Regions from separate parts of the Arthrobacter sp. StoSoilB19 genome, predicted to be linked through region 1. Evidence: predicted binding sites of a transcription regulator. Region 1 holds the regulator's gene; the other holds the start of a gene.
The links. The regulator LexA, encoded in region 1, represses DNA repair genes until DNA is damaged. The targets are predictions, from matches to a motif close to TCGAACANNTGTTCGA.
Positions count from the first base shown of each region.

Region 1 (10,754 bases):
CCGCGGAGGTGTGGAGCCTGCGGGTCTCGCCGGCCAGCTCCACCGTGAGTGGCTTACGGGTAAAGGGGCCGGCGGGGGACGTGCTGAAATAGTGTGCGGACTCCATAACTGGCCAGAGTAGTTCCCCTTGCAGCGTAATGGGAAACCGTGCAGAACCCCCTCTGCTACGCTGGATGGCATGTTCCTGATCTTCGAGTAGCCGGCACGGGCCACGCCCGTCCCCGCAGCCTGTCCTCCAGCGACAGCCCGTCCCGCAGCGATGCAGGTTTTTCAGCCTTCCGCTTGTGCACCGGCCAGACGCATCTGTTCTGCCCGGCCGCCGGACGATACTCGAAAGTCAGCCTCTTGCTGCACTTCCCGCTATTTTTCCGGCCTTTTTAGCCCTGCCGCCCTTCTGACGCGGCATCCCGGCCCCGGCATCGCAGCCGGCCGCGAGACAACCAGGAGAATTGCATGACCGCAGGCCGTCAGCCCAGCGCGAATACGTTCCAACTTCCAAGCAATCAGCACTATTCTGGAATTGCCGAATCTTCAAAGGAGACCATGACCAGCCAGCCCAACACCGGTTCCGATCCAGCCGCCCAGGACATGAGTCCGCAGGAAATCCAGGCTGTTATCGACCGGATCCTCGCCAAGGACGTCCCGGCCAAGACTGTCAGCACGCCCGGCGGTGAGAGCAGCGGCAATGGAAAAGCGGTGCTCGGCAAGGCGCAGGCCATTTCCCGGCTCGACGAAGAACACTCAACATACGACGGCGACCAGCAGGACCTCGAGGAACGGCGCGCGCTGCGCCGAAGGGCAGGCCTGTCCACCGAGCTCGAAGACGTCACCGAGGTTGAATACCGCCAGCTGCGCCTGGAGCGCGTGGTCCTGGCCGGGATTTGGTCCGAGGGAACGCTTGCCGACGCCGAAAACTCGCTGCGTGAGCTGGCAGCCCTCGCCGAGACCGCCGGTTCGGAGGTCCTGGATGGCATGGTGCAACGCCGTGACAAGCCGGACCCGGGAACCTTCCTGGGGTCAGGCAAGGCACTGGAGCTCAAGGACATCGTCATGTCCACGGGCGCGGACACGGTGGTGGTGGACGCTGAACTTGCGCCTTCCCAGCGCCGCGGACTTGAGGACATCGTCAAGGTCAAGGTCATCGACCGCACGGCGCTGATCCTTGACATCTTCGCCCAGCATGCCAAGAGCCGTGAAGGCAAAGCGCAGGTGGAGCTCGCGCAGCTCGAGTACCTGCTTCCGCGCCTCCGCGGCTGGGGTGAGTCGATGTCCCGCCAGGCCGGTGGCCAGGTGGGTGGCGCTGCCGCCGGCATGGGCTCCCGAGGTCCTGGTGAAACCAAGATCGAGTTGGACCGGCGCCGGATCCGTACCCGCATGGCGAAGCTGCGGCGTGAAATCGCCGCAATGAAGCCGGCACGCGAGACCAAGCGGGCCAACCGCCGTCGTAATGAAGTGCCCTCCGTGGCGATTGCCGGGTATACCAACGCCGGCAAGTCCTCACTGCTGAACCGGCTTACGGACGCCGGAGTCCTCGTGGAGAACGCACTGTTCGCCACCCTGGATCCCACCGTCCGCAAGGCGGAAACCGCGGACGGCCTGGGATACACCCTGGCCGACACCGTCGGATTCGTCCGTTCGCTGCCCACCCAGCTGGTGGAGGCCTTCCGTTCGACCCTCGAGGAAGTGGCGGACTCGGATCTGATCCTGCACGTGGTGGACGTGTCGCATCCGGACCCCGAAGGGCAGATCGCCGCCGTCCGGAAGGTCTTCAGCGAAGTTGATGCCCGCAAGGTGCCGGAGATCATCGTGCTGAACAAGGCTGATGCAGCTGACCCGTTCGTGGTGGAGCGCCTGAAGCAGCGCGAACCGCGGCATGTGGTGGTCTCGGCCCGGACGGGTGAGGGCATCCCGGAACTGCTGAAGGCCATCAGCGAAGCCATTCCCCGGCCTTCGGTCAAGATGGAACTCCTCATCCCGTATGACCGCGGAGACCTGGTCAGCAAGCTCCATGAGTCCGACGCTGAAATCCTCAGCGTTGACCACGTTGAGGCAGGTACCAGGGCTGCGGTGAAGGTCCGCGAGGGCCTGGCGTCCGAACTGGAACCATTCATCGTCAATGAGTGACCCCGCCGCCGGCGAAACCGCGCAGACGGCCGGCGAGCAGTTCGTAATCGAACTGCTCGACCGCGCCGTCGCCGGCATGGGCGGACAAAGCCGCACCGGACAACACGAGATGGCCCGGCAGGTGGCCCGGGCCATCAAAACCGGCAACCACCTGCTGGTCCAGGCGGGCACGGGCACGGGCAAGTCGCTGGCCTACCTGGTGCCGCTCATCGCCCACGCCCTGGAGAGCAACAAGCCCGCTCTGGTGTCCACGGCCACGCTGGCCCTGCAAACCCAGATTGTTGGCAGGGACCTGCCGCGGCTGCTGAAGAACATCACCCCGGCCCTGGAACGGCCGGTCAAGGTTGCCTTGGTGAAAGGCCGGTCAAACTATGTCTGCCGGCACAAACTGGAAGGCGGGTTCCCCTCCGAGGAGCCTTCCGAGGGTCAGCTTTTCTCTTTGGGCGAAGACACCAGCGTCCCGCACTTTGCCGCCTCCGTGGGCGGACCCTCGTCCCAGCTTGGCAAGGAGGTGGTGCGGCTCCGCGAGTGGGCGGAGAAGACGGCCACCGGGGACCGGGATGAGCTCCTGCCGGGTGTGACGGACCGTGCCTGGCGCCAGGTCTCCGTCACTTCCATGGAGTGCCTGGGGGCCCAAAAGTGCCCCATGGCCGCCGAGTGCTTCAGCGAGCTGGCCCGGCAGGACGCAGCCGAGGCAGATGTGGTGGTGACGAATCACGCCATGCTGGCCGTCAGCGCCTTCGAAGGACTTGCAGTCCTGCCCGAGTACGACGTCGTGGTGGTGGATGAAGCGCACGAGTTGCAGGACCGGGTCACCGGAGCCGTGTCCGGTCAGCTGTCGGTGGCCATGGTCCACGCTGCCGCTTCCGGCGCCCGCAAACATACCGCCATCACGGTGGACGCGCTGAACGCCGCAGCCGCAAACCTTGAACTGGCCCTCGCCGGTGCGCCCAGCGGCCTGCTTCCCAACGGGCTGAACGACGAACAGCTGGACTGCATGGACCAGTTGCGGGAGGCGTGCCGGGCCGCGTTGTCCGATTCCAAGGGGGACAGCAACGCCACGGCCGACGGCGGCCGCCAGCTGGCCCGGTCCCGCCTCATGCTCATCCTGGAATTGTGTGAGCGGCTTATTGCTGCCCGTGAAAACCGCGAGGTCGTGTGGTTTTCCCGGGCCGGCACGTTCGATCCCGGCCAGGGATATTCCCAGCCCGATGACAATGCCCCGGTGCTGGTCAACATCGCGCCGCTGTCCGTGGCAGGCAGGCTCCGGGAAGGACTCTTCGCCGGGCACACCGTCGTGCTAACGTCCGCAACCCTCGCCATTGGCTCGGCATTTGAACCCGCGGCCGGGGGACTGGGCCTTATCGGCGACGGCGCACCCAGCTGGACGGGTGTGGATGTGGGCTCGCCCTTCGACTACCCGAAACAGGGCATCCTCTACGTGGCCGGCCACCTGCCAAAGCCGGGCCGCGGCGTTTCGCCGGAGGCGCTGGAGGAACTGGAAGCGCTCATCAAAGCGTCCGGCGGGGGTGCCCTCTGCCTGTTTTCATCCCGACGGGCTGCCGAAGAGGCTGCCGACGCCCTGCGGCCGAAGCTCGATGTGACTGTCCTCTGCCAGGGCGAGTCGACCATGACCGCTTTGGTGAAGCAGTTCGCCGACGAACCGGACACCTGCCTCTTCGGGACTATGTCCCTGTGGCAGGGGGTTGACGTTCCGGGAGGCTCCTGCCGCCTGGTGGTGATCGACCGCATCCCGTTCCCCAGGCCGGATGATCCGCTGATGACCGCGCGTTCGCGTGCCGTGGCCCAGGCCGGCGGAAACGGCTTCATGTCCGTCTCGGCCACGCATGCCGCCATCAGGCTGGCCCAGGGTGCCGGCCGCCTGATCCGGTCCACGGGAGACAAGGGCGTGGTGGCCGTTCTGGATTCCCGGCTGGCAACAGAGCGCTACGCCGGATTCCTCCGCGGCGCTCTGCCGCCGTTCTGGGCTACCACGGACCGCAGCAAGGCGCTGGCGGCATTGGCCAGGCTGGGCGCGGACGCGGCCACGTAGGGCCCGGCAGGCGAACGACGCCAGCGGGGGCAGCCGCCGTGCAATTTCCGGCAGGCCGTCCCTTCGCGGGAGACCCGGTCAGAGGGAACGCAGGACCGAGACAACCTTCCCCATGATGGTGGCATGGTCGCCCAGAATGGGTTCGTACTGCGTGTTTTGGGGCAGCAGCCAGGTGTGGCCGTCGCGCTGGCGGAATGTCTTGACGGTTGCCTCGTCATCCAGCAGGGCAGCAACGATGTCCCCGTTGGCTGCGTCCGCCTGGCGCCGCACCACCACCCAGTCACCGTCACAGATGGCGGCATCCACCATGGAGTCGCCGGCCACCCTAAGCATGAAGAGCTCGCCCTGGCCGACCAGCTGGCGGGGGAGCGGCATGACATCCTCCACGAGCTGCTCAGCGAGGATGGGACCGCCGGCAGCAATCCGGCCAACCAGCGGAACCATGGCCGTATCCAGCGCGGTGGGCAGCTCCGTTACCGTGGCACCGCCGCCCGTGGCCTGCGGCGCGGGGGAGGCGCCGGCGGCATTGCTTCCGCTGTCCAGCGTGAGGGGCATCAGCACCTCCATGGCCCGCGGCCGTTTGGGGTCGCGCCGCAGGTAACCCAGCTTCTCCAGCTGCGAGAGCTGGTGGGTCACGCTGGACAGGCTGGCCAGGCCAACCGTGTCGCCGATCTCCCGCATGGAGGGCGGGTAGCCGTTGTCATTGACCGAGCGCTGGATGGTTTCGAGGATCTTCTTCTGCCGGGGGGTCAAGCCCTTGGCGGTCTTCCTGGGTTGCGGGGCGGTCCTGCCCCCGGCGGCTGCTGCTGCCATATTCGCCAATGCCTTTCGCTTGCCGCCGGATCTTCCGTTGCGGCCTGTTCCACAGCGCCGCCGGAAGGACTCCCACTGTCATTGTCAGACCCTGCTGTTCAACTTCAGTGGTGGTTGTTCTTTGGTTCAAAGCTAGGCCAGCCACATTGCTTTTTCAAACATTTGTTCTAGCGAGTCTCGACATTGTTCGTTGATAGGTGCTAAAACTTAACAAGCAAAGTTCGAACATGTGTTCTAACCAGCGATTGCCCCGTTCGAAAACATGGCCGGAGGAGCTCCGGACACGGTGTGAACGGCAGGGCGGCAGCGGGCGGACACCCGGGCAGCACGGCAGGTCCAGGAGGGCTTAGTTCATGTCAGCTTTATCTCTTCACCAGGTTTCACCTACGCACCGCGTTTCCCTGCAGACCCGGAAGCCCTCGCAGCGCCGGACGCCGTCAGCAGCGCCCCTGCGGCTGACCCGCCGGGGGCGGATCGTCCTGATCGGAGTTCCGCTTGTGCTCCTCGCGGTACTCCTGCTGTCCCTGTCCGGACTTTTCAACGCACCGGCCAAGGCATCCGATTCAGCTGCGGATTTGGCCGTGACGCCGACGGTCACCGTGACGGTGCAGGCGGGCCAGTCGTTGTGGAGCATCGCAGGCGCTGTTGCTCCGGACCGCGATGCCCGGGACGTGGTGGCGGACATCGTCCAGCTCAACAACCTTCCGGCCGCCGCTGTGCTGCCGGGGCAGCAGCTGTTCGTCCCCACGCACTGAGCGGCACCTGGTGTTGGCCTTTGAGAAAGATGACCGGGACAGCAACGCCGGTGGCGAACAGAATCCGTCACATTTTCCGGTAGTTGCCGCGGCAACTAAACTGTTCAGGTGAACGACCAGCTAGAGCGTCTGAACCGACTTCCCCTCCGCAGCAATCTTCGCGGGCTGACCCCCTACGGGGCACCCCAACTGGACGTTCCCATTTTGCTGAACGTCAATGAGAACACCCATGGTGTTCCGGCGGACGTGCGCGCCGCCATCAGCGCGGCGGTCACGGAAGCAGCTGCAGGCCTCAACCGGTACCCGGACAGGGAATTCACCGACCTGCGGAAAGCTCTCGCGGAATACCTGGGGCACGGGCTCGACGAATCAAACCTCTGGGCAGCCAACGGCTCCAACGAGGTCCTGCAGCAGATCCTCCAGGCCTTCGGCGGCCCCGGCCGCACCGCCCTGGGCTTTCCACCCACGTACTCCATGTACCCCCTGCTCGCCAGCGGAACCGACACCCAATACATCACGGGAGTGCGCTCGGAAGGCTACGACCTGAGCGCCGAATCCGCCGCCCGGCAGGTCGAGGAGCTGCGGCCCAACATCGTCTTCCTCTGCTCGCCCAACAACCCCACGGGGACCGGCCTGGGGCTTGACGTTGTGGAGGCTGTCTATGACGCCGGCGAGGACAGCCAGACCGTGGTGATCGTCGACGAGGCCTACCACGAGTTCGCGCATGACGGCACGCCCAGCGCCCTGACCCTGCTGCCCGGCCGGGAGCGGCTGATAGTTTCCCGCACCATGAGCAAGGCCTTCGCACTCGCCGGCGCCCGCCTCGGCTACATGGCCGCGGCCCCGGAGGTCACCGATGCCCTGCGGCTGGTGCGCCTTCCGTACCACCTGTCCGCGATTACCCAGGCAACCGCACTGGCCGCGCTCCAACACCGCGAGGCACTGATGGCCGATGTCCAGGACATCAAGGCGCAGCGGGACCGCATTGTGGCCGAACTGACCAGGATGGGCCTCAAGCCTGCCGCCTCGGACTCCAACTACGTGTTCTTCGGGGGCCTGGAAAATCCGCACCAGGTATGGCAGGAGCTGCTGGACGCCGGAGTGCTCATCCGCGACGTGGGCATCCCCGGCCACCTTCGGGTCACCGCAGGCACTGAGGCGGAAACCACAGCCTTCCTTACCTCCCTGGAACGCATCCTTGCGGGCCAGGCCGCGCTTCCCGCCTAGACTTGATACTGCGGCGCTGGGCGCCTTGAACTACTTCTTCTCCCACAAAGGATCCTTCACCATGAGTCCCACCGGATCGAATACGGCTGCGGCCCGGACCGCCCGCATGGAGCGTGCCACCAGCGAGTCCTCCGTGCTCGTGGAGATCAACCTCGATGGAACCGGCGTATCGGACATCGATACCTCCGTGCCGTTCTACGACCACATGCTCACGGCCCTGTGCAAGCACTCCCTGATCGACATGACGGTCAAGGCCACGGGTGACACCCACATCGACGTCCACCACACTGTTGAGGACGTGGCCATCACCTTCGGCGAGGTCCTGCGGACCGCCCTCGGGAACAAGGCCGGGATCCGCCGGTTCGGTGAGGCCACCGTTCCGCTGGACGAAGCGCTTGCGAACGCTGTGGTGGACGTGTCCGGACGCCCGTACCTGGTGCACGGGGGCGAGCCGGCCGGGCAGGAGTACCATCTGATCGGCGGCCACTTCACCGGTTCCCTGACCCGCCACGTCTTCGAAGCCATCACACTGCACGCCGGCATCTGCCTGCACATGAACGTGCTGGCCGGACGGGACCCGCACCACATCGTCGAGGCACAGTTCAAGGCCTTCGCCCGCGCCCTCCGCGCCGCCGTCGAACCCGATCCCCGGGTTGAAGGCATCCCCTCCACCAAGGGGGCGCTGTGAGCGGCCAGGTCCTCAAAGACGGCGCGATCATCGATCCGTCAGCATCAGGCAAGCTGCCTTCACCCGAGGGCAAACCCACGGTCACCGTGCTCGATTACGGTTCCGGGAACGTCAGGTCCGCAGTCCGGGCACTGGAACGTGCCGGCGCGGAAGTAGTCCTGAGCGCCAAGCCCGAGGATGTACTGAACGCGGACGGCCTGGTGGTTCCGGGCGTAGGTGCGTTCGAGACCGTCATGCGCGAACTCAAGGCCGTGGACGGCATCAGGCTGATCGGCAGGCGGGTGGCAGGCGGACGCCCCGTGCTTGGAATCTGCGTGGGCCTCCAGGTCCTTTTTGAAGCCGGAGTGGAACACGGCACCGAAGCCGAAGGCATTGGCGAATGGCCCGGCAAGGTAGAGGCCCTCCCCGCGGAGGTGGTTCCGCACATGGGCTGGAACACGGTCAAGGTGCCGGAAGGCTCGAAACTCTTTGCCGGGGTCGAAAACGAACGCTTCTACTTCGTGCACTCATACGGCGTGCAGGAATGGAACTTCGACGTCATCCAGCCACGGATGGCGCCGCCCCTGGTCACCTGGTCCGAACACGGCGGCCCCTTCATCGCCGCCGTCGAGAACGGCCCCCTCTGCGCCACCCAGTTCCACCCCGAAAAGTCCGGCGACGCCGGTGCGCGGCTCCTGCGCAACTGGGTGGAAGGCCTGCGGAAACCGGCCGGCGGTCAGTCCGCTGCAGCACCGGCGGACGCCGGCAGTGACGCCTAGATGTGGTCGGTACTCCTGATGGGCCTCGCCGGCATCCTCATCGGTGGCGGCATCTCATTCCGGCAGCAGCGCAAGCCACTCTGGACTCAGGTGGCGTTCCACGTTCTGGCCGCCATGTCACTGGTGGCGGCCTACCTGCTGACCCTGCCGGCAAACTGACCACAGCCCACAGCGCGAGGGCCGCCAACTTCACCCCAACAGCATCGCGGACCCAGCGCCCTGCTTTCCGCACCGAAATCGACACCGAGGATGAGTATGACCACCGCACATGACCTGCCGGTACTTGAACTGCTGCCAGCCGTCGACGTCGTCAACGGCCAGGCCGTCCGGCTGGTCCAGGGCGAGGCGGGCAGTGAAACCAGCTACGGCACCCCCCTTGAAGCTGCGCTGAACTGGCAGCAGCAAGGCGCCGAATGGGTGCACCTGGTGGACCTGGACGCCGCCTTCGGCCGCGGCTCCAACGCAGACCTGCTCCGGGAAGTCGTGGGCCGGCTGGACATCAAGGTGGAGCTCTCCGGAGGCCTCCGCGACGACGAAACACTGGAAGCCGCCCTTGACCTGGGCGTGGCCCGGGTCAACCTGGGAACGGCTGCACTGGAGAACCCGGAGTGGACCCGCCGGGCCATCGAACGCTTTGGCGACAAAATCGCCGTGGGCCTCGACGTCCGCGGAACAACCCTCGCCGGCCGCGGCTGGACCAAGGAAGGCGGGGACCTCTGGGAGGTCCTTGGCCGTCTCGAAGAGGCCGGCTGCTCCCGCTACGTCGTGACCGACGTGACCAAGGACGGCACTCTGCAGGGCCCCAACGTCGAACTCCTCCGCCAGATGGTGGAAAAGACCGGCAAGCCGGTTGTGGCTTCCGGCGGCATCTCCAGCCTGGACGACCTGAAGGTCCTCCGGTCCCTGGTCCCGCTGGGCGTGGAAGGCGCGATTGTGGGCAAGGCCCTGTACGCCGGAGCCTTCACGCTGCCCGAAGCCCTCGACGTCGCCGGCCGGCGCTGACCCGGCGGACATCGACCCCATGCCTAACGTCGAGGAGCCAGGGCGGCAGCCAGCACGCCAGCTGCCCGGACATATCGCGGCAGCCCTGTCCGGCGCTGGTGGCGCCACGGATTCGGCGGGCCAGCCATGGGCAGGACGCAGCCTGGCCGGTGACGACGGCAGGATCCACAACTTCGAGGACGACGACGGAACGGCCGACGCCGGCTACCTCGCCGCCCTGGACGCGCTCCGGCAAGGGGCAGGCGATGAAGCACGCGTCGTGGCCGCCCTGGCAACGGCCCGGGTCTTCATTCCGATTGTGGCGCAGCTGGCTGAAGAGTCGGAAACAGCCCACGGACTGCACGCTGACAAGCAGGCGGACATGGCGCTGGTAACGCTGAAGGCGGCCGACGGCAGGACTGCCCTCCCCGCCTTCACCTCGGCCGCCGCGCTGACCGCCTGGCATCCCCAGGCCCGGCCCGTCGCCGTGTACGCCGCGCGGGCTGCCCTCTCGGCAGTCGCCGAAGGCGCCGAGCTCCTGGTCCTGGACCCGGGCGCCGACGTGACGTTCGTGGTGCGCCGTCCGGGGGTCTGGGCACTGGCAAAGCAGCACGACTGGACCCCCTCCTACAACGACCCCCAGCTGGCCGATGAAATGGCGCGCGCAGCCTCCGGGTTCGCCGCCATCCGCAGCATTGGGCTTATGCCGGGCAGGGGAGTGGCTTCCAGTGCTGCCGATGGCGCAGTAGTCCCTGGCGGGGGTGCCGGGCCGGAACTTCAGGTGGTGCTGTACCTTGAGGACGGCCTGGACGCCGCCGGTGTCCAGAAACTGGTGGCCAACCTCCAGGCGGAGTGGTCGCGGAATGTATTGTTTGGGGAGCGCGTCGACTCCTTGGAAATCAAACTGAGGCGCGCTCCCGACTAGACGCAGCCGGATGGGTGATCCCCGCCAGTGCTGCGGCATACCCTGAAGGACCGTTTCGTGAATTTCGCTCTCTACCGGGAGTTGCTCGCCGTCCGGCCAATCCGCCGGCTGCTGCTGGTTGGCATGATCGCCCGCATCCCGCACTCAGCGGCCGGGGTGCTCCTGACCCTGCACATCGTCCTCACCCTTGGCCAGGGCTATGCCGCGGCCGGTGCCGCCGCAGCGGTCATGACCATCGGTATTGCCCTGGGCGCCCCGTGGCGCGGCAGGCGCGTTGACACCGTAGGGTTGCGGACCGCACTCATCCCGTCCGTGATCTCGGAGACGCTGATCTGGTCTGTGGTGCCGCACGTGTCCTACCAGTGGCTCCTCCCACTGGTCTTCGTGGGCGGCCTGCTCACGCTGCCAATTTTCAGCGTGGTCCGGCAGT
Region 1 covers NZ_AP024650.1:1,602,857-1,613,610, forward strand. The annotation lists gene LDO86_RS07405 (methyltransferase) at 1-106, opposite strand, end outside; gene hflX (GTPase HflX) at 544-2,124, shown strand; gene LDO86_RS07415 (ATP-dependent DNA helicase) at 2,117-4,177, shown strand; gene lexA (transcriptional repressor LexA) at 4,256-4,990, opposite strand; gene LDO86_RS07425 (LysM peptidoglycan-binding domain-containing protein) at 5,344-5,745, shown strand; gene LDO86_RS07430 (histidinol-phosphate transaminase) at 5,854-6,972, shown strand; gene hisB (imidazoleglycerol-phosphate dehydratase HisB) at 7,034-7,660, shown strand; gene hisH (imidazole glycerol phosphate synthase subunit HisH) at 7,657-8,418, shown strand; gene LDO86_RS07445 (hypothetical protein) at 8,419-8,577, shown strand; gene priA (bifunctional 1-(5-phosphoribosyl)-5-((5-phosphoribosylamino)methylideneamino)imidazole-4-carboxamide isomerase/phosphoribosylanthranilate isomerase PriA) at 8,674-9,420, shown strand; gene LDO86_RS07455 (SseB family protein) at 9,440-10,324, shown strand; gene LDO86_RS07460 (MFS transporter) at 10,382-10,754, shown strand, end outside.

Region 2 (10,754 bases), 1.5 Mb from region 1:
GCGGCCGTCCACGCTGTCCAGGGCGGGGACGGTCCACGGGCCGGTGGGGCTCTTGGCCATGCGGTACCTGGTGGTGAAGGTTTCGGAGAATTCCGAGTAGACCATGTACCACCAGCCGTTCCATTCAAAGGCGTCGGGGCACTCGTGGGTGATGTAGCGGCGGGGGTCCCAGAACGGGTCCGTGTGCGTCCAGGTCATCAGGTCGGTGGAGACGCACTGGGCGATGACGCCGCGGCGCCGCTCGGGCCCGTCGGAGTGGCGGGCGGCGAGCAGCATCCGCCACAGGCCGGCGGCTTCGTCGCGGAAGACGAAGGGGTCCCGCCAGTCAGCGGATTCATACCCGGTGGGTGCCCCGAAGGTGAGCCCGGGGTGCTTGGTCCAGGTGTCCATGCCGTCCGTGCTGGTGGCGTGCATGACCAGCTGCAGGGGCAGCCCGTCGGTGCCGAGGTTGGCGGGGTTCTGTCCGGTGTAGAACAGGTGGTGCACCCCGGACCCGTCGGCCACGATGCTGCCGGTGTAGCAGTTGAAGTCCGGCTCCTCCGTTGTTCCGTGGGGGAGGGCCACCCCGTGGTCCTGGAACTGGGTGAGGTCCTTGGTGGTCACCAGGTTCCAGGCGGTGCCCGGCTTGGGTTCGGCCCGGACTTCGTGAAGGTAGAACAGCCAGAACTCGCCGTCCTTCTGGAAGGGGATAAGGTCTCCAACCCAGGCATCGGCGGGCTGGAAGAAGACGGGATAGCTCATCGGCGGTGATGTCCATTTCTGCTAAAGCGTTTGATCACCACGAAGGTAGCGTGGAATGCGCCACTTGATCAAGCGTTTTAGCAAAAATACTTTCCCCGGTCGTTTTCGGCCGCATTGGGACGGGTGCCATTTTGCTGAAACGCTTGACCAGTCGAGTGGATGGACATTACCCTCTCCAGCTAAAGCGCTTAAGCACGGCGGTGAGTCCTGGGCTGACGAGGGTCCCGGCGCCGTCGAGCGCCCCGGCGATGACGCCGGCCATGAGAGGAAGTCAACGATGACCCACGCCCTGTCCCGCCGCCACGTCCTGCAAGGTTCAGGAGCAGGCGCGCTCGCCCTGTTCCTGGGCAACGGACTGACCGTCCCCGCGCGCGCCCAAACCTCACTGCGGGCCGCCTACCACATGACTCCGCCGTCGGGCTGGCTCTGCGACCCGCAGCGTCCGGTTCACCTGGACGGCACCTACCACCTCTACTACCTGCATTCCGAGCAGAACAACGGCCCCGGTGGCTGGGACCACGCCACCACCGCGGACGGTGTGGCCTTCACGCACCACGGGGTTGCCCTTCCACTGCAGCCGGACTTTCCTGTCTGGTCCGGCTCCGCAGTGGTGGATACGGGCAATACCGCAGGCTTCGGAACCGGTGCCGTCGTTGTGCTGGCAACGCAGCCCACGGGCGGCATCCGCAAGTACCAGGAGCAGTACCTCTACTGGTCAACGGACGGCGGCTACACCTTCACCTCCCTGCCCGAACCGGTCATTGCCAACACCGACGGGCGTACGGCCGTTACCCAGGCGGAAATTGAAAATGCGGAATGGTTCCGCGACCCGAAGATCCACTGGGACGCGGCCCGCGGGGAGTGGGTGTGCGTGATCGGCCGGGCGCGCTACGCTGCCTTCTACACGTCGGTGAACCTGCGGGACTGGCAGCTGAAGCGCAACTTCGACTACCCCAACCACGCGCTGGGCGGCATCGAGTGTCCGGACCTGTTCCAGATAAAGGCCGACGACGGGACCTGGCATTGGGTGCTTGGCGCCAGCATGGATGCGTACAGCATCGGGCTGCCCATGACCTACGCCTACTGGACGGGAACCTGGGACGGTAACCAGTTCCTTGCCGACGACGTGGACAATCCGCAATGGCTGGACTGGGGCTGGGACTGGTACGCGGCGGTGACCTGGCCTGCGGCCGAAGCACCGGAGACGCGCCGCTACGCCGTTGCCTGGATGAACAACTGGAAGTACGCCGCCCGGGATGTCCCCACCGATGCCACGGACGGGTACAACGGACAGAACTCGGTGGTGCGCGAACTGCGCCTGGAGCGCCAGGCAGGGGGCTGGTACAGCCTGCTGAGCAGCCCCGTCAGGGCGCTCGCCGGGTATGCCACGGCCACCACCGGGCTCCCGGACCGGACCGTGGAGGGGAGTGCCGTCCTGCCCTGGAACGGCCGCGCCTACGAGCTGGAGCTCGACATCTCATGGGAGGCGGCCACGAATGTGGGGGTCTCCGTTGGCCGCTCGGCGGACGGGACCCGCCACACGAACATCGGCAAGTATGGGGCCGAACTGTACGTTGACCGGGCGCCCTCGGACCTCCCCGGCTACTCGCTGGTGCCCTGCACACGGGCGGCGGCGCCCATCGACCTCAACGCCAAGTCCGTCCACCTGCGCGTCCTGGTGGATACCCAGAGCGTGGAAGTGTTCGTTAACGCCGGCCACACTGTTCTGTCGCAGCAGGTGCACTTTGCGGACGGCGATACCGGCATCTCGCTGTACACCGACGGCGGCCCGGCCATCTTTTCCGGCATCACCATCCGGGAACTGGCGGCCCCCGCGTGAAGGGCTAGGCCAGCGCGTCGAGGGTGACCCCGGTGTGGTCCGCAAGGCGGGCCAGGAGGGCGTCCTGGAACCGGGGGTCGGTGGCCGCCGGATGCGGCGTTTGCCGGTGCTGGTGGTACCAGTAGCCCCCGCTGGCCAGGGCCCCGGGATCATCACTGGTGGCCAGCCACTCCTGGGTCCGGTGCCCCAGTTCCAGGTCATCCGGAGCTGACCGGCCGCCCATCCGCGTGGGTACCCAGCCGGGGTCGACGGCGTTGCTGGCGACATGCGGGACAAGGCGGGCCAGCGCTGCCGACAACGCAGTGACGTGCAGCTTCGTTGTGGAGTAGGAGGCCGTCGTCGTCCGTCCTGCCCAGTCCAGGCCGTCCAGGCCGATGCTGCCGCCGCGGTGCATGCCGCTGCTGAGGTAGATGAGCCGGCGCGGGCCGGGAATGATGGCGGTGAGCAGGTACGGGGCCACCACGTTCACCGGGAGCAGGGCCGCACCGTTGAGTACGCCCGCGTTGTGGATGACCGCGTCGATGCCGCCGATCGCGTTGGCCTGGTCCGCGATCTGCCGGACTTCCTGTGCAACCGCGAGGTCACCGGTGACGCAGTGCGCCCCGCGGTCCAGCAGGTGCTGCACCGCGGGGACGCGCCGGGAGGACCGCGCATGCACGATCACGTCGTGGCCGTCCTGCAGCAGCGTCTCCGCCGCGGCCAGGCCAAGCCCGTCGGTGGATCCGGTGATGAAAACGCGTGCCATGCGCGGCCCTCCCTTGTTCCTGGGTTTGTACCCAGTATCACGGTGTCAGACGGCGTCGGTGGGGGCGGCGCGGTGGTCAATCGCAGCTGTCAGGTCGTCGATGCGCTCCATGGCTCCGTTGAGTTTCTCGACGGCGGCCCACAGGTCCGGATGCTGTTCCCGGACCTGATCCAGGGTTGCACCGGCGGACCGCAGTGACCCGAGGTCAAAGCTGACGTTGGTGCGTGCCCCGGCAACGGCAGCCCGAAGGGCGCCGAACGCGACGACGACATCGGCCACGAGCGACCGGTTGCCGTTTGTTGCCAGCCAGCCCAGGTCGTCGATGGCCCCGATGGCCCGTTCGCCCAAGAGGGCGGAGGACGCCGCGGCTTCCAGCGACGCGGAACGGATCGCCTCGTCCCGCTCCGGGCCCGGGTCCAGCCGGAAGGCGGCGCCGAACGCCTTGGAAGCGGACGCGTCGTCATCTGCCAGCCGCAGGGCTTCCTGGCGCAGTGCGTGCGCCCGGGCGCGTATCCGGGCCGGCTCCCCGCCGTCGTCCCCGCTGTAGCCGGCCACCATGGACGTCAGCGAGGCGGCGACGGCGAGCATCAGCCCTGTCCCCGCCCCTCCGCCGGGTGAGCCTGTGGATTCCGCCAGCGCGCGCGTCCACTCTTCCACCGTTGACCCTTGGGTGGTCACTACAGGTTCCTCCATGCCAGGGACCGTGCCCAGAAAAGTGAGGGGCTAAACGGCAGGGCACGGCGGCACCGCGCGCTTCTGGCCCGGTTTTGATGGGCCTGGCCGCGGAAACACGGGGCTCTTGCGGCGATCCGGGCCGCTAAAGTGGGCCAGTGTGACGCGACGCTACCGCCATGACTACGGCGACGACCCCAGCCAGTGGGGCGAACTCTTCCTTCCCGATCTTCCGGTTGGCGGGAGGCACCGGGGCGTGGTGGTGGTCATCCACGGCGGGTACTGGCGCTCCACTTACGGGGCCGAACTGGGGGAGCCGCTGGCCAAGGACCTGGCGGAACACGGCATGGCGGCCTGGAACCTCGAGTACCGGCGTGCCGGCAACGGCGGCGGCTGGCCGGGCACCTTCCAGGACATCCTGGCCGGCATCGACAAGCTGGCCGACCTGGCAGCACCGCACGCGCTGGACCTGGGCAGAGTAGTGGCGCTGGGCCATTCCGCCGGCGGGCACCTGGCGGTGTGGGCGGCAGGCAGGAACAGGCTGGACGGGCTCGGACCCGCAGAGGGCAGCCAGGTGGAAAACAGCACGGACGGCGTCCGCCTCACCGGGGTGGTGAGCCAGTCGGGGGTCCTCAACCTGGGCGGGGCCGAGCGGCTCAGCCTCAGCGATGGTGCGGTGGCAAACCTGCTGGCCGGGCCGTCGTCGGAATTTCCCGGACGCCACCGCATGGCCGACCCCATGGCCGCGCTGCCGCTGGACGTTCCCGTCTATGCCGTCCACGCGCTGGGGGACGACGACGTCCCCCTCAGCATGTCCACCACCTATGTTGAGGCCAGCCAGGCCGGACCCGTGCCGGCACAGCTGGTCAGGGTGCCGGGGGACCACTTCGCCCTGATCGACGTCACGGCGGAGGCGTATCTCACGTGCCGGGAACTGGTGGGCCGGCTGCTCCGCTGACACGAACTGCTGACCGGTCCGCTTTCTGGCAGAGTATGACCATGCTCACAGTGATCGGCGAAGGCCTTGTTGACGTTGTCCAGCGCGCCTCCGGAATTGAGGCCCATGTGGGCGGCAGCCCGCTGAACGTTGCCGTGGGCCTGGCCCGGCTGGACCATCCGGTGCAGTTCATCGGCCGCTACGGCCGGGACGCGTACGGCGATTCGGTGGCTGCCCACCTGCGCGCCAGTTCCGTCATGCTGCCGGTACCGCCGGATGAGTTGCCCACCAGCGTGGCCACCGCGTTGATTGACGACGACGGCGCCGCCACCTACACGTTCGACCTCACCTGGGAGCTCCCTGGCCTCGCGGACCGGCTCGGCTTCATGCTGCAGGGCACCACGCTGCTGCACACGGGTTCGATCGCCACGATGCTGATGCCTGGTGCCACCGAAGTCCTGGCCGCCGTCGAGTACGCCCACCCCTCGGCCACCATCAGCTTCGATCCCAACTGCCGGCCCAGCATCATCACCGACGTGGACTTCGCGCGGCGGCAGGCGGAGAAGTTCGTCACCCTGGCGGACGTGGTCAAGGCCTCGGACGAGGACCTGGAATGGCTTTATCCGGGGCAGGACGTCCTGGACTCGGCGCGGAAGTGGCTGGCCCTGGGAGGCTCGGAGGGGCCGGCGCTTGTGGTGGTGACCCGGGGCGCGGATGGGCCGTGGGGAGTGTGCCGCGCCGGCGAAGCGTCCGTTCCCGCACCGAAAGTTGACGTGGCGGACACCGTGGGGGCGGGGGATTCCTTCATGGCGGCGCTGCTGTCTGGCCTGGTGGACCGGGACCTGGACGGCGCGCAGAACCGCGGGGCGCTGCGCGACCTGCCCGCCGAAGGGCTGGCCGAACTGTTGGCCCATGCCGCCAAGGCCGCTGCCGTCACGGTCTCTCGGCCCGGCGCCAACCCGCCGACGCGGGCTGAGATGGACCGGCTGGGAACGGGCGAAGAGGGTTAGGAGTCGAATCGGCTGCTCCGCAAGTGCCGTTCTGAGTACTCAAAAGGACACCTGCGGAGCAACCGATGGAGGGAGGGCCTACTCCTTGCCAAGCCCCGCTGCCGAGGTCTTCCCGTCCGAGACGCTGTTGAGGGCCCGCAGATCGAAGATGCCGTTGATGTCCGCCTGCTTGGTGGTGCCGGCAGTCACGCCGTCGGCCAGGAGCTTCTGGTAGGTTCCGGCGAGCGGGTCCACGGTGAAGACGATGTTCTTCAGTGAACGGTCGATGACGTCGGCCTTCAGTTCGGCCCCGGCGGCTTCCTTGAGCGCGGCGTTGATGGCAGTTGCCTTTTCGTTGGCCGGTGCCGCGTTCAGCCACTCGACCGACTTCACATGCCCCTTCAGGAGTGCCCTGACGGTGTCCGGATGGTCGGCGGCGAACTTCCGGTTCACGATCAGGATGGTGGTGGGGAACTCGCCCGGCTTGCCGGACAGTGTGCCATCCCACAGGTCCTTTTCATCGACCAGGACCTTCGCTCCGGCCGTCAGCACCAGCCGTGACGCCCACGGTTCAGGCAACCACGCGCCGTCGAGCTTGCCGTCCTGGAACAGCTTTAGGGTCTGGGCGTTCTCGGTGGGATTGATGGCCACGTCCCCGCTGCCGTCCACGTTGGTCTTGTAGCCCTGGGTGGCAAGCCAGGCCCGGAGGGCGACGTCCTGCGTGCCGCCGAGCTGCGGCGACGCGAGCGTCCTGCCCTTCAGGTCTGCAGCGGAGCCGATTTCCGGCTTGACCACCAGCTGTGCGCCGCCGGCCGCGGCACCGGCGATGATGTTGACGGATTCGCCCTGGCTCTTCACGAAGGAGTTGATGGCCGGGTTCGGGCCGATGTAGGTGGCGTCGATGGCGCCGGCGTTCAGCGCTTCGATGGCTGCGGGGCCGGCGTTGAACACCTGGGTGCTGAGCTTGGTGCTGCCCAGTTCATCGGCGATGAAGCCCTTGCTGACCCCTACCAGGGCGGGGGCGTGGGTGACGTTGCCGAAGTAGCCAAGCTTCAGCTCGGCCGCCGGGTTGCCGGCGGGCGCCACGTCGGCTGCCGGTGCAGCGGTGCCGTTGTTGACGGCGGAGGCGACGGCGGCACCCCCGCCGATCAGGGCCAGCGCGGCTGCCGCGATGCCGATTTTGAGGCCGAGCGGGCGCTGGGGCTTGGCTGACCCGCCGGCGATGATGCGGGTGGATGCTTGCTGGTTTTGCGGACTCTTGTCCTGCGGGTTTGCCATGGGGAAATCCTTTGCTGGGGCTGATGCTGAGACGAGATTACGGAGCGCCCGGCGGCCCCACAATCATTCGTGTCGCAGTGGTTCACGGGGAGACGCGAAGCCTCAATGCGGCGTAGCAGGGCGTTAAAAATCGTCGCGGAGCGTCTTGATTCGGCCCTCCTGGTGCCCCTACGCGGCCTTCACCAGGGGGAGCTCGTCCCAGTGCGTGGTGTAACGGGGCGAACGCATGTCCCGCTTCATGGTCCAGTCCAGGCCCGACTTGATGCCCGCATGCCCCAGCCCGATGGACCCCCGTCCAAACCGGCGGCTCACATCCTCAAGCAATGGCCCGATGCCGCGTTCCTCGTGCCGGTTCTCGAACAGTTCGAGCGGGGGCTGGTTTCCCGTGGGCCGCAGGTCGGTGAGCATCAGGCCCGCTTTGGCATATTTCAGTCCATCCCGGATATTGGGCAGCAGCGCGTGGGCGGCTTTGGTGAGCAGGAGTGGATCCGCGGTGGGCATGGGCAACGAGACGCAGACCGAAGGGTAGGCCTGTTCGTAATCCCTGAAGGGGGACGTGGCAGCGAAGGCCGTCAGCACTTTCGCCTGCAGTCCGTGCTTGGACAGCCTGGCGCTCGCCTGCTGCCCGTAGATGCTCAGAACCTCGCGCAGGCCGGCGGCGGTGGTCACGGGAGTGGCGAAGGAACGGGAAAATATCAGCTGGTCGCGGCCGACGCGCTCCTCCTCCATGGGAATGCACGGGGTGCCGCGCAGTTCCAGGACGGTGCGCATCAGCACCACCGAAAACTTGTCCCTGATCGCCACCGGATCCGCCCGGACCAGGTCCAGCACGGTGAAGATGCCCAACACGTTGAGCCGCTTCATCAGCCGCCCGGCAATGCCCCACACCTCGTCCACCGGCAACCGGCCCATGAGGGCCTCGCGAACGTCGGCCGGGACCGACTCCCAGAGGCAGACCCCGCCAAAAGCGGCGTTGTTCTTGGCCCACTTGTTGCAGAGCTTTGCCAGGGTCTTGGTGGGGGCGATGCCCACGCAGACCGGCACCCCCACGTGCCGCCGCACGGCCTCTTTCATCCTGCGGCCCAGGGCCAGCAGCTCGTCGGGTTTTCCCTTCACGCCCAGGAACGCTTCGTCGATGCTGTAAACCTCCAGCCACGCCGAGTACCTGCCCAGCAGCTCCATCACCCGGGAGCTGATGTCCCCGTAGAGCTCATAGTTGCTGGACTTCGCCACCAGGCCCCACTCCTTGGCCCGCGGCGCGAGCTTGAACCAGGGCTCGCCGGTGGCGATGCCCAGGGCCTTCGCCTCGGGGGAGCGCGTCACCGCGCAGCCGTCATTGTTGGACAGCACCACCAGCGGGCGGCCCTCCAGGGAGGGGTCGAAGGCGCGCTCCGCGGAGGCGTAGAAGCAGTTGACATCCACGTGGGCGATCTGCGGCATCCGCCGCATGAGCACCGGCTTAGGCATGCTGCTCCTCAAACGTGGAATATCTCAGACATGGTGCAGGCACCTGGTGGCGACACCCCAGATGGTCAGCTCGGACAGGGCGGGGACGTGGATATCCGGATATTTGGGGTTCTCCGCCTGCAGCACCACGCCGGTGCCGGTGATGCGGAGGCGCTTAACCGTCAGCTCCCCGTCCAGCACCGCAATCACCACACACCCGTCCTTCGGCTCCAGTGCCCGGTTCACGATCAGTTCGTCACCGTCGCTGATGCCGGCGCCCTCCATGGAGTCCCCGGTGACCCGGACCACGAAGGTGCTGGTGATGTCCTTGATGAGGTGCGCGTTCAAGTCGATCCGCCCGTCAAAGTAGTCCTGCGCAGGAGACGGAAACCCTGCCGCCACCGCCACGGGGGAGATCAGCACCGAGAACAACGAGGCGCCCGCATCTATCACGCGGGGACCGATAATAACGCCCACAACACACCCTTATTCGAATATATGTTCGATAGTTTCAGTGTAGACCCGGAGGCTGACAACGGCACCACCCCGGCCGTCCCTGGACAGCCCGCGGACCCGAAGCGGCCGCCCCGGCGGCGACGGTGCGCAAACCCCCACGTAGACTGGCATCATGCGGCTGGTAGCAAGCGATATTGACGGAACGATCCTTGGGCACGACGGAAAAATCAGCCCCCGCACCATCCGCGCCTTCCACGCCTGCCGCGATGCCGGCGTCGAGCTCGTGTTTGTCACGGGCCGTCCGCCGCGCTGGCTGCACCCCCTCGAGGAGCAGCTGGGCCACACGGGACGGGTGATCTGCTCCAACGGTGCCGTGGTCTGGGACCTGGAGACGGACCGCCTGGTCTCCGCCCGCACCCTGGCGATCCACACCGTCCTGGAGGTCCGCGGCATCATCAAGGCGCTCCGCCCCGCGGCCCTGTTCGCAGCGGAAACGCTCACCGGATTCCATCTGGAACCGGGCTTCATCGAAAACGAATCCAGCGAGCTGCTGGCCGAATTCACCCCGGCCCCGCTGAAGGACACGCTCACCAGTGACGATTCGGTGGTCAAATTCCTTGCCATCGTCCGCGACGGCACACCCGATGATTTCCTCGCCGAGGTGGCACCCGCCGTCGAGCACCTGGCCGCGACGACCCACTCCTCGCCCGGCGTTGCCATGCTGGAACTCTCCCTGCCGGGTGTCAACAAGGCCGTTACCCTGGCCGAGTACGCTTCGGGGCTGGGCATTGACGCCGCGGATGTGGTGGCCTTCGGCGACATGCCCAATGACATCGAGATGCTCCGGTGGGCGGGTCACGGCTATGCCATGGCCAGCGGCCATCCGGAGGCCATCCGCGCGGCGGGGCAGCAGGCACCGCATTTTGACGACGACGGCGTGGCCCAGGTTTTGGAGGCGCGGCTCGCCTCCCTGGGCGTCCAGTTTTCCTGACCGCAGCAGCCCCCCGTATTCACAGCTGCCGCTCACCTGGCGTTTACCTTCGCCCCCTAGCGTGAACCATGGAAAGCAGGCACTACTTACGCCGGCTCATAGGGGGCAACCATGGCAAGGAACGTCAAACAGCACATGGCCGATGGGCCGCACCGGCCAGCAACCCCGGCTCCGCACTGGAAGCAGCTGCGCCAGGGCGACCGGGTCCGCGTCCTGCTTTCTCCCGGTTTTGAGGCGGGCGGCGTGGTGGACACCATCACCGCCGACCACACGGCAGTCTGGGTCCACCTGGACGGCGGCCGCGGCCGGACGCTCCTGCACTGCGGCGACGGGGTGGACATTGTGCCATGCGGGGAAACCGACTGCGCTGACTGACCCGCCGGCCCCAACCCCGCGCGGCTCGGGTACGCTCACATTGTGACCCTGCCCTTTTTCGAGCACAAGGACGACGCCGGTCGGCAGCTACCCATCGCCATGGCCCACCGCGGGTTCTCGGCTGAGGGGCTGGAAAACTCGATGGCTGCGTTCCGCTCCGGCGTCGAACTGGGCTTCCGGTACCTGGAAACGGACGTGCACACCACGGCCGACGGCGTGCTGCTGCTCTTCCACGATGAAGCCCTGGACCGCCTGACCGACGGCAGCGGCCGCGTGGCGGACCT
Region 2 covers NZ_AP024650.1:127,281-138,034, forward strand. The annotation lists gene LDO86_RS00610 (glycoside hydrolase family 32 protein) at 1-741, opposite strand, end outside; gene LDO86_RS00615 (glycoside hydrolase family 32 protein) at 1,019-2,581, shown strand; gene LDO86_RS00620 (SDR family NAD(P)-dependent oxidoreductase) at 2,586-3,326, opposite strand; gene LDO86_RS00625 (cyclodeaminase/cyclohydrolase family protein) at 3,372-4,019, opposite strand; gene LDO86_RS00630 (alpha/beta hydrolase) at 4,159-4,956, shown strand; gene LDO86_RS00635 (carbohydrate kinase) at 4,998-5,945, shown strand; gene LDO86_RS00640 (ABC transporter substrate-binding protein) at 6,024-7,202, opposite strand; gene LDO86_RS00645 (Y-family DNA polymerase) at 7,371-8,669, opposite strand; gene umuD (translesion error-prone DNA polymerase V autoproteolytic subunit) at 8,694-9,125, opposite strand; gene LDO86_RS00655 (Cof-type HAD-IIB family hydrolase) at 9,277-10,095, shown strand; gene LDO86_RS00660 (hypothetical protein) at 10,207-10,470, shown strand; gene LDO86_RS00665 (glycerophosphodiester phosphodiesterase) at 10,513-10,754, shown strand, end outside.
Region 2: umuD (translesion error-prone DNA polymerase V autoproteolytic subunit) is a predicted target of LexA. The motif match lies at 9,139-9,154, and genes of this name have one in related genera.